DNA from 3 places in the Pseudoalteromonas sp. SANK 73390 genome. Region 3 is predicted to be linked to each of the others. Evidence: predicted binding sites of a transcription regulator. Region 3 holds the regulator's gene; each other region holds the start of a gene.

Region 1 (3,281 bases), on a different contig from region 3:
AAACCGCACTAATTACTTTTTTACCCCCACTCGGGTTTGCATTATTTTATCCACAAGGGTTCATTATGGCACTTGGCTACGCTGCAATCGCACTTGTCATATTGGCTGTATTTCTACCTGTTGCTATGGTTTGGTCACAACGTCGCCAGGGTAGACAAACAGCTGGCTACCAAGTTAGGGGGGGAACGCTTGGACTTGCAGTTGCAGCTCTTTGCGGTATTTTAATTATCACAGCGCAAGGACTACAAATGACAGGTGTTACCCCGTCATTAGGATAAAAATACAATAAAGTAGTTACCCAGTAACTGCTTTACTAATTTTGCCCTGAGACTCCAATTGGGTCTGACTCTTGAGCTTTACCTTGTAAAATAGAGATTTCAACGCGTCGATTTCGTCTTCTATCCGCATTTGTTTCATTTGGGACGAGTGGCCGAGTATCTGCGTGACCTACTACAACTAAGCGATTTTTATCAAACCCCGGCGCTTTGATCATTTCACTGGCAACGGCAACCGCCCGAGTAGCGGATAAATCCCAATTATTGCTATACAGCTCATCGCTTACTTGAAAATCATCGGTATGCCCTGACACCGTGATTTCGCCTGGTACATCTTTAAGTAAGTCTGCGATTTCTCTTATTGTTGGCGTAAACTTAGGCTGTAAAAATGCACTGCCAGAGGGAAACGCCCCATTTTCTTGGATACGAATAATAATTTGCTGGCCAAGTGACTCTAACTCTATCGCACCGTCCATAATCTGTTTTTCCATCTGCTGCGCAATTTTCTTAACAAGTTCGTTCACCTGCTCTTGATCAGCAGCAGAAATCGCTTGGGTCATCGCTTGCTCTTGAGAGGTACTTTGTGATTCGCCACCACGTTTATTTCCCCTTTGCTCTTGCCTTCCACCTGCAGAGCTTTCCTCTCCAGCTTGAAATTCAAGCATTTGCTGTGTCATTTCGACTGTTTGCTGCTGAATAGTCTCAATTGGGGTGGGTTCTGGTTTACCTGGTGTAAATTCCATTGCGATAACACTGGTTCCTTTAGGTATATCTTTTACTTCTATTTTATTTTGCACACCAAATGCAAATTTCATAGAACCCGCTATTTGTTTAAATTTCAGTACATCCATTTCCGAAAAAGCCAACAGCAAGACAAAGAAACACATTAGTAAAGACATCAGATCCGCAAATGTACCCATCCAAGCTGGCAGCCCAGGGGGTGGACATTTACACTCTTGCTCATCAGACATCAGCGTTATTCCTCTTTCTCATGCACGCGTTTTGACTCTGGTAAGTAATTTTTAAGAATACCTTCAATTACTTTAGGGTTCTGGCCATCTTGAATACCCAAAATCGCATCAAGAATAAGTCTTTGATTGAGTTCTTCTTCATCTCGACGAAGCTCTAATTTTGCCTGAATTGGAATAGCAACAACATTCGCTAAAAAAGCACCATATAAAGTCGTTAGCAATGCAACCGCCATGGCAGGACCAATCGCTTTGGGGTCATCCATATTAGACAACATAGCAACCAAACCAATCAAAGTACCAATCATCCCCATCGCAGGGGCTATATCTCCTAGCTTTTTAAACAAAGAAGCGCCTTCATCATGGCGGTTAGTGGTTAAAGAAATATCTTTTTGTAAAGTGGCTCTAACGACATCAGCATCATGACCATCCACGAGCATATCAACTCCCTTACGCATAAAAGAATTAGGGATTTCAGCTTCTTCCAATGCTAAGAACCCCCCTTTGCGCGCTGAATCTGCTAACTCAACTGACTTTTCAATTAACTCTTCCGGCGTCTCAATTTTGAACATAAAGGCTTTGCCAACAACCTTACCAATCACGAAAAACTTCGGCATGCTAAAGTTTGCAAGTACAATAAACAACGAACCACCGAACACAATCACGCCTGAAGCAGCATCAGCAAACATAATTACTTCGCCATCACTACTCATGAACATGGACATCACAATTAGGCCTATTGCGCCTAAGATCCCAATAACGGTTGCTAAATCCACATATCCTCCAAAGAGTATTATCTATTCTAATTCTTGCTCACACGACCAATTCAAATAACACACAAAAGGTGCTCTGTTAGCTGTTGAGCGCACAGCAATATTTAAAGGTGGCCTTTTACTATCGGCAAGCTACTGAATATCTTAAATCAATTATATTAAAAAGCACCAAAATTGCGAGTTCCATCATTCAGTATATATCTACTGAGTTAACATATTGTATCGCAAATCATGCTACAAACTTTGACCTCACACGTCATTGCCCCTAAAATTGGGCTCTTAAATTTTATAACGGCTTTAATTAGTTAAGTTACGAGACAATATCATGGCAACAAAAAAACCAGAAAATCTGAGTTTTGAAGACGCAATGGCAGAATTAGAAGGCATTGTTCATTCAATGGAGCAAGGCACCTTAACCTTAGAGCAGTCTTTAAAACAGTTTGAACGAGCAATTGCACTGGCTAATTCATCTACCAATAAGTTGCAACAAGCCGAGCAAAAAGTGTCTATTCTCATGGCTAATGACACTCAAAGTTTAGCAACTGCATTTGATGGTGATGTGGAATAAACTGTGGAATTAAAAACGCAATTACACAAAACACAAACTCGCGTTGCAAATTATGTAGAGCAATACTTTGCCCGCGCTCTTGATACCGATGAGACCATTAAATCCGCCACCCTTTATAGTATTAATAATGGGGGTAAACGATTAAGACCATTTTTAGTTTATGCCACTGGACAAATGCTTGGTGCAGATATAAAAGACTTAGATGTGGCAGCAGCTGCCATTGAATGTATTCATAGCTACTCTTTAGTTCATGACGATTTACCAGCAATGGATGATGATGAATTACGACGTGGTAAGCCTACATGCCATATTGCATTTAATGAAGCACACGCTATTTTAGCAGGTGATGCACTGCAAACTATTGCCTTTGAACTACTCAGTGGCCATACCTTTAAAGTCCCCGCTACGACACAAGTAAAAATGCTACATACATTAGCCAAGGCATCTGGGATTGAAGGCATGATAGGGGGACAAGCGCTCGACCTCGCTGGAACAAATACCACGGTTACATTAGCTGAGCTTGAAAGAATTCATAAGCTAAAAACTGGCGCACTGTTAAGCGCGGCTATCGAACTGGGCGCATTATGTGCTTTAAATGTAGAGGCTTCAACACACCAAGCACTGCAACGCTACGCGAAAAATGTTGGCTTAGCATTTCAAGTGCAAGACGATATTTTAGACATCGAAGGCGATACAC
Region 2 (3,281 bases), on a different contig from region 3:
TCAGATAAGCGCATTGATCAATTATTTGGCTGTGAAGTAAGTTAAAACCATTAAACATAATTAAAGGCCAGAGCTCAAAGCAACTGGCCTTTTTTATACTTAAAAAGTAAAGTGCTATTTACGCTTTAGAAAAACACCGGACTCCACATGGTGGGTGTAAGGGAATTGATCGAAAATAGCGATGCGTGATATGGAGTGTGTTTGACACAAAAGTTCAAGGTCACGCTCCAATGTATCAGGGTTACAAGAGATATAAATAATATTGTCGTAATTGGCGACTAATCGGCAAGTGAGCTCATCCATCCCAGCCCGAGGTGGGTCAACTAATATAGTCTGACAATGATAGTCTTGTAGGCTGATGCCATTGAGTCTTGAAAAACTGCGCTCGCCGTTCATTGCCTGAGTGAACTCTTCGCTCGACATCCGAATGATATCTAAATTTTTAATGTTATTCGCTGCGATATTATATTGTGCTGAGTAAACAGAGGATTTAGATATCTCAGTAGCAAGTACTTTGTCAAAGCTATCAGCAAGTGCAATAGAGAAGTTGCCATTTCCACAATATAGCTCTAATAAATCGTTATCTAGCGGTGCGCAAAGCGATTGAGCCCAAGCCAACATTTTTTCGTTTACTTTAGCGTTTGGTTGAGTAAAACTATTTTCTACTTGTTGATACACGTAGTCACGGCCATTTACTTTGAGTTGCTCAGTAACATAATCACTGCCAAAGACTACTTTTTGTTTTCTAGCTCGGCCAATAAAATCGATTTGATACGTTTGCTGTAATTCTAGTCGCAATTGTTGCATTGCTTCTTGCCACTGCTCATCTAATGGCTTGTGATAAAGTAAGCTTACTAAAATTTCCCCGCTGAGTGTTGAAAGATAATCAATTTGGAAAAGTTTACGTCGCAAAATATCATTGTAACGTAGCTTATTCATCATTACTTGCATCATATCTTGAATGAGAGGCGCTGCAGGGTCAAAGCGCTCTATGCGTATTTTCTGTTTGGTAGCTTGATCAAACATGATATGAAATAAATCATCACCATCATGCCAAACTCTAAACTCAGCACGTTGCCGATACTGAGCTTTGGGCGAGTCATATACTTCCAATTTAGGTGCATTGAATTTTGCAAATTGCTTACTAATGCGTTGTTGTTTCTCGTTGAGCTGCTGCTCATAGGTGGAAGTATCAATTAAAATGACAGCCATAATTACCAGTACCTTACAAATTAGAGACGCGCTATTTTAGGGGGCATGGAAGATTTGTCCAGTTTATCGCATAAAAAGTGTTTCTTTTTTATACTAAGAAGCTACAGCTTAGGTCATTTCGGTCGATAACAAGGAACGTGTGGTTATATTAAATGAAAAATGACCTCGATATTTGGAGCCATGTTATGAAAATTGGACAGTTACATCAATTGCTTAACCCAGCAATGACAAACAAAGCAAACAAGCCTAATGTGTTTATGCCTAGTGTTAACTTTAATTTAGACAGTTACTCTGGTGATAAAAATAAACTTGCCGCGATGGTATTAGATGACAAACTTGCGCAGGCATTGGGAATAGAGAAAAAGGCTGAGAAAGACAAACCTGTATTTGATTTTGAGGCTATCACTAAAAATGTGCTGGACTTTGTTACGTTAGCTGTAAAGCGAGCTCAAGCTGATGGTAAAGATGATGATGTACTCAAAGATATGCTTGGCGCTGCCCGCAAAGGTGTGCAGATGGGTATCGATGAGGCAACTGATGAATTAAAGGGAGCTAGCGCCTTTAATAGCGAAATTGAACAAGGTATAGAAAAAGCCAGAGAAGGTATTTTTAATGGTTTAGATGAGTTCGAAGAGGCCCTTTTTAATCCTCAATCTCAATCTATGCAGGTAAGTGGGGCGCAATACGCTAGCTTATCTAATCAAGCGCAATACAGCTTTCAGACAGCGGAGGGAGATGAAGTAAAAATCACCTTTAGTGATGTTCGCTCACAAACGAATGCTGCAAGCTACAGTCAAAAGGGTAATGATCACGGATTTGCAATGGGACAGCAGAGTCAACATGAGGTGAGCTTTTCCATAAGTGTAAATGGTGAACTTAATGAACAAGAGCAGCAAGCTATTAATGAAATGATGGAAGATGTGCGTAATGTTAGCGATTCATTTTTTTCAGGCGATTATGAAGATGCTTTTGATAAAGCGAAGACACTCAATATAGACAGCGATCAAATTGCTAATTTCACTATGGATCTTCGTCAATCAAAAACGACGGCTGCAATTAGTCAGTACCAGCAAACTAATCCTGTTAGAGACATTGAAAAGGGGCTACAGCCTTTAGATAAGCAATTAGAAAACATTCATGATCAAGGGAGAAAGCTAGGTATTGAGAAACAATTACCTGATATCCTTGCTTGGATAAATGATGGACAAAGCAGGTTAAATGAATTCCTTGATTATGCTCAAGGGTTCTTTGACCAGCTCAATACGCAAGCACAAGACAAGAATTAATTTATTTTTAGCGTTGTCCATGGCACACTGCTGCAGCTATAGGGTAGAGGAGTTGCAGTGTTTTGCCGCACATTTTGGTTTTTGATTCAGGCGTAGGTGGTACAAGTGTACTTGAGCATATTCAAGCACAACTGCCCTATGCTGAATATAGTTATGTGATGGACAATGCACTTCTACCTTATGGTTTGCAATCTGAGCAAACCATTCAGGCGCGTCTAGCTTGCTTAGTAAAACAAGTTAATCTATTTCATTGTTCTGTTGATCTTATTGTTATCGCATGCAATACAGCATCAACACACGCTTTAGCGGCTACGAGAGAAATAACGGACATTCCTATTGTCGGGGTAGTGCCAGCTATAAAACCCGCAGCTGAAAGTAGCCGTAAAAAGCATATTGCATTACTTGCAACTCCAGCTACCTCAAATAACACCTATACAAATTCACTCATACGTGAATATGCAAAAGGTTGCCAAGTAGATTTACATCATTCTACACACTTGGTCTCATTTGCTGAGCAACTTTATTGGTATCAAAAGTTTGACATTGAGCTCCTCTACAGTGAGTTAGAGCAGATTAATATAAGCCCGCAGGTAGATTGCATTGTGCTAGGTTGTACTCACTTTCCCATATTAAGAGCACAATTAAAATTTTACTATGGAGAGGGGATTGAGCTTATCGATTCGGGCGTTGCTATCGCTAAGCGTGTAGGTTTTTTGTTGAATGATAAATTAGGTTACCAAAAGCCAATTAGTAAAAGGCCGTTACATTTCTATGCAACGGCCC
Region 3 (3,281 bases):
GCTGCTCAGACAACAATTCAAGGATCTCTCCAGCTTCGACGAGAAAGTCTTGTAGGATATCTTCATCGACTTCAAAGCTCATGCATACTCTCCTATTAGAAGCCTAAACTTGATAGCAAATCATCAACTTCATCTTGACCTGATACCACATCATCTCGAGTATCTGCATCAATAATGGGCCCTTCCGGCCCTGAAATCTCGTTTACGTCAGCGTCAATCTCATTTGGTAAAACGGCCTTGCTTTGAGTTTGCTGACTTTTACTCGGTAGTTCATCAGAGGTGCCAAAAACGGTTAACAGATTTATGAGACTATCTTCAACTTCTCTTACCAGCTCTATAACTCTGCGTATAACTTGTCCTGTTAAATCTTGATAATCTTGAGCCATTAGCACATTAGTCATCAAACTTTGCAGTTCATCAGTCCGCGTTTGTGACCCTTGCATGAAATTGTCTAAATCATGGCATAGTGACTTGAACTCACCAAGTTGTATGTCACGCCTCATTAGGCGATCCCAAGTCGGTTTTATATCAGACAAATCATCTGCTAACTGTTGTGCAAGCGGCAAGCTTGCTTCAACAGCGTCCATCGTTTTATTAGCAGCGTTTTCCGTCAGTTCCATAACGTAGTTTAAACGTTGCTTTGCATCAGGAAGGGCATCAGTCGTCAAATCAGCAAGACGCGTGTCGAGTTCAAAGCTCTTTAGTGACTCATGCAGCTGGCGGGTTAATTTACCCACCTCTGCAAATAACTCAGATTGCTCTTTATTGGCAGCATCCAGAATTAATTGATCTGCTTTTTCTTGTTCACCTTGCTCTAGATAAGCAACAAGCTGTTTTGCCTGCTCAAGACTGATCTGAGGCACAGAAGGCGTTGACATTAGCCTCTCCTTCTTAGTTCTTAGCCTAAACGTTCAAACACTTTTTCTAACTTTGTTTTTAGTGTTCCTGCAGTAAAAGGTTTAACAATGTAGCCGTTAACCCCAGCTTGTGCAGCTGCCACAATTTGTTCTTTTTTAGCTTCCGCAGTCACCATTAACACTGGGATATGCTTAAGGTTATCATCCGCTCTAATAGCTCGTAGCAAATCGATACCTTGCATGCCAGGCATATTCCAATCTGTTACTACAAAATCAAACTCTTGGTTTTGTAGCATTGGAAGCGCAGTACTGCCATCATCAGCTTCTTGTACATTGGTAAAGCCTAAATCTCTAAGCAGATTTTTGATTATTCTCCTCATTGTAGAAAAATCATCAACCACGAGAATTTTCATGTTTTTATCCAAAACATCCTCCAGTGAGGTTTGAACCTATTATTTTTACTCTAATTGACCCAGTCATTGATTTTGGCTCTTAGCCTTATCATTGCCTGCCCATGAATTTGGCTAACACGAGATTCACTTACATCTAGTATTTGCCCGATCTCTTTTAAATTCATTTCATCGTTGTAATAAAGCGACAACACTAGGGCGTCTCTTTCTGGCAAAGCATTTATCGCTGCCACTAACGACTCGTTAAAACGTTCATTTTTAACGTTATTAAATGGTTTGTCTAGCGATAAATCGTTGTCTGCAGGTGAAATAACATCTTCATCTACACCTAAGTCCTCAATACCTATGACTTTACTGCTATTCACATCACTTAAGATATGATGGTACTCATCCAGCGTAATATCAAGTTTTTCAGCTATTTCCGTATCTTTTGGCTCTCGATTGAGTGTAGATTCAAGTTCTGCGATGGCTTCTGCAACCATTCTACTTTTACGGTGAACTGAACGAGGAGCCCAATCACCTCTGCGGATCTCATCTAACATTGCACCTCGAATGCGAATACCAGCAAACGTTTCAAAACTGGCTCCTTTTGATGCATCAAAATTTTTAGTTGCTTCAATTAGCCCTATCATGCCAGATTGTATCAAATCATCTAATTGAATATTTGCAGGTAGACGCGCCAGCATATGACACGCAACTTTTTTGACCAGTGATGCATGACGTTCCACCACTTTATGTAAATGTTCAGATGTCTGATACCCCATCGCTTTACTCACCGATGATGCCATAGTTAACCATTGACTAATTGTTCAATAAAAAACTCTAAATGCCCCGATGGCTGATGCGGTATTGGCCACTTTACAGCCTTACTCGCAAGACCTCTAAATGCGACCGCTGCAGGTGAATTGGGAAACAACTCAACAATCGTCTTTTGACGCCTTGACGACTTACGCATATTTTCATCGAACGGTACTGTTGCTACAAGCTCCAAAGCTACATCCAAAAACCTATCCGTTACTTTTGAGAGTTTAGCAAATAATTCTTGCCCTTCTCGCAAGCTTCGCACCATATTTGCAACAATTTTAAATTTATAAACACCATGCTCACGGCTTAATACCTTTATGAGTGCATAAGCGTCAGTTATTGATGTAGGTTCATCACACACGACTACCATCACATCTTGTGCTGCACGAGAAAAGCTCAGCACCATATCCGAAATGCCAGCTGCAGTATCTACGATAAGTATATCAAATTCAGTATTTAACTCACTAAATGCGCGAATAAGACCTGCATGTTCTGCTGGTGTTAGCTCCACCATACTTTGCGACCCAGACGTAGCAGGCACAATTTTAATTCCCGCAGGTCCTTCGACTAATATTTCATCTAGCTCACACTCACCAGAAAGCACATGTGATAAATTTTTCTCAACTCTAAGACCTAACATGACATCACAGTTTGCCAAACCCAAATCAGCATCCAATACCAAGACACGATTTCCTTGCTGACCCAGTGCGATTGCAGTATTTAAGGAGACATTAGTTTTGCCAACCCCACCTTTACCACCTGTTACCGCAATAACTTTAACACCGTGATTATTATTTTGACTCATTTTACGCAGGCCACTTGCTTGATCTAATACTGTGTTAATCATACATTCCTACTGTCTGAGACGCTACTGCTGCAGGTCTCGAATGTTGTGCTTTTATTCTCTTTAAATACAATTGTTCCGCTTTTTTGACTAGCTTTTGAGCATTCGCAACACGAATATCCTCAGGAACTCGCTGTCCATTGGTAAGATACCCTATTGGCAAGCGATTTTGAATCGCTATGCTAATAATCTCACCCAAACTCAGACATTCATCAAGTTTAGTAAAGATACAGCCACTTAAATTAACTTTTTGAAAGTGACGCACTGTTTCTTGCAATACATGCATCTGTGATGTTGCACTTAATACTAAATAGCTACGAATATCAACCCGGGTACTACGCATTAAAGTATTTAATTGCTCGGTTA

The links. Region 3 encodes FliA, which starts transcription of late flagellar genes. Its sites were predicted from a motif close to CTAAAGNTNNNNNNNNNNNNGCCGATA; they were not measured.
Region 1: a site for FliA is predicted at 2,139-2,165, ahead of pomA (flagellar motor protein PomA). Genes of this name have one in related genera too.
Region 2: a site for FliA is predicted at 1,314-1,340, ahead of SANK73390_RS00275 (DUF5610 domain-containing protein). Genes of this name have one in related genera too.

Annotation. Positions count from the first base shown of each region.
Region 1 covers NZ_ARPN01000171.1:17,515-20,795, forward strand. Annotated here, with positions in the region: gene SANK73390_RS19290 (aromatic amino acid transport family protein) at 1-278, shown strand, start outside; gene SANK73390_RS19295 (flagellar motor protein MotB) at 314-1,246, opposite strand; gene pomA (flagellar motor protein PomA) at 1,252-2,019, opposite strand; gene SANK73390_RS19305 (exodeoxyribonuclease VII small subunit) at 2,342-2,584, shown strand; gene ispA ((2E,6E)-farnesyl diphosphate synthase) at 2,588-3,281, shown strand, end outside.
Region 2 covers NZ_ARPN01000007.1:703-3,983, reverse strand. Annotated here, with positions in the region: gene SANK73390_RS00285 (thiol:disulfide interchange protein DsbA/DsbL) at 1-40, shown strand, start outside; gene trmA (tRNA (uridine(54)-C5)-methyltransferase TrmA) at 115-1,212, opposite strand; gene SANK73390_RS00275 (DUF5610 domain-containing protein) at 1,365-2,498, shown strand; gene murI (glutamate racemase) at 2,561-3,281, shown strand, end outside.
Region 3 covers NZ_ARPN01000108.1:33,777-37,057, forward strand. Annotated here, with positions in the region: gene SANK73390_RS13860 (chemotaxis protein CheA) at 1-82, opposite strand, end outside; gene SANK73390_RS13865 (protein phosphatase CheZ) at 96-878, opposite strand; gene cheY (chemotaxis response regulator CheY) at 899-1,282, opposite strand; gene SANK73390_RS13875 (RNA polymerase sigma factor FliA) at 1,321-2,031, opposite strand; gene SANK73390_RS13880 (MinD/ParA family ATP-binding protein) at 2,058-2,918, opposite strand; gene flhF (flagellar biosynthesis protein FlhF) at 2,911-3,281, opposite strand, start outside.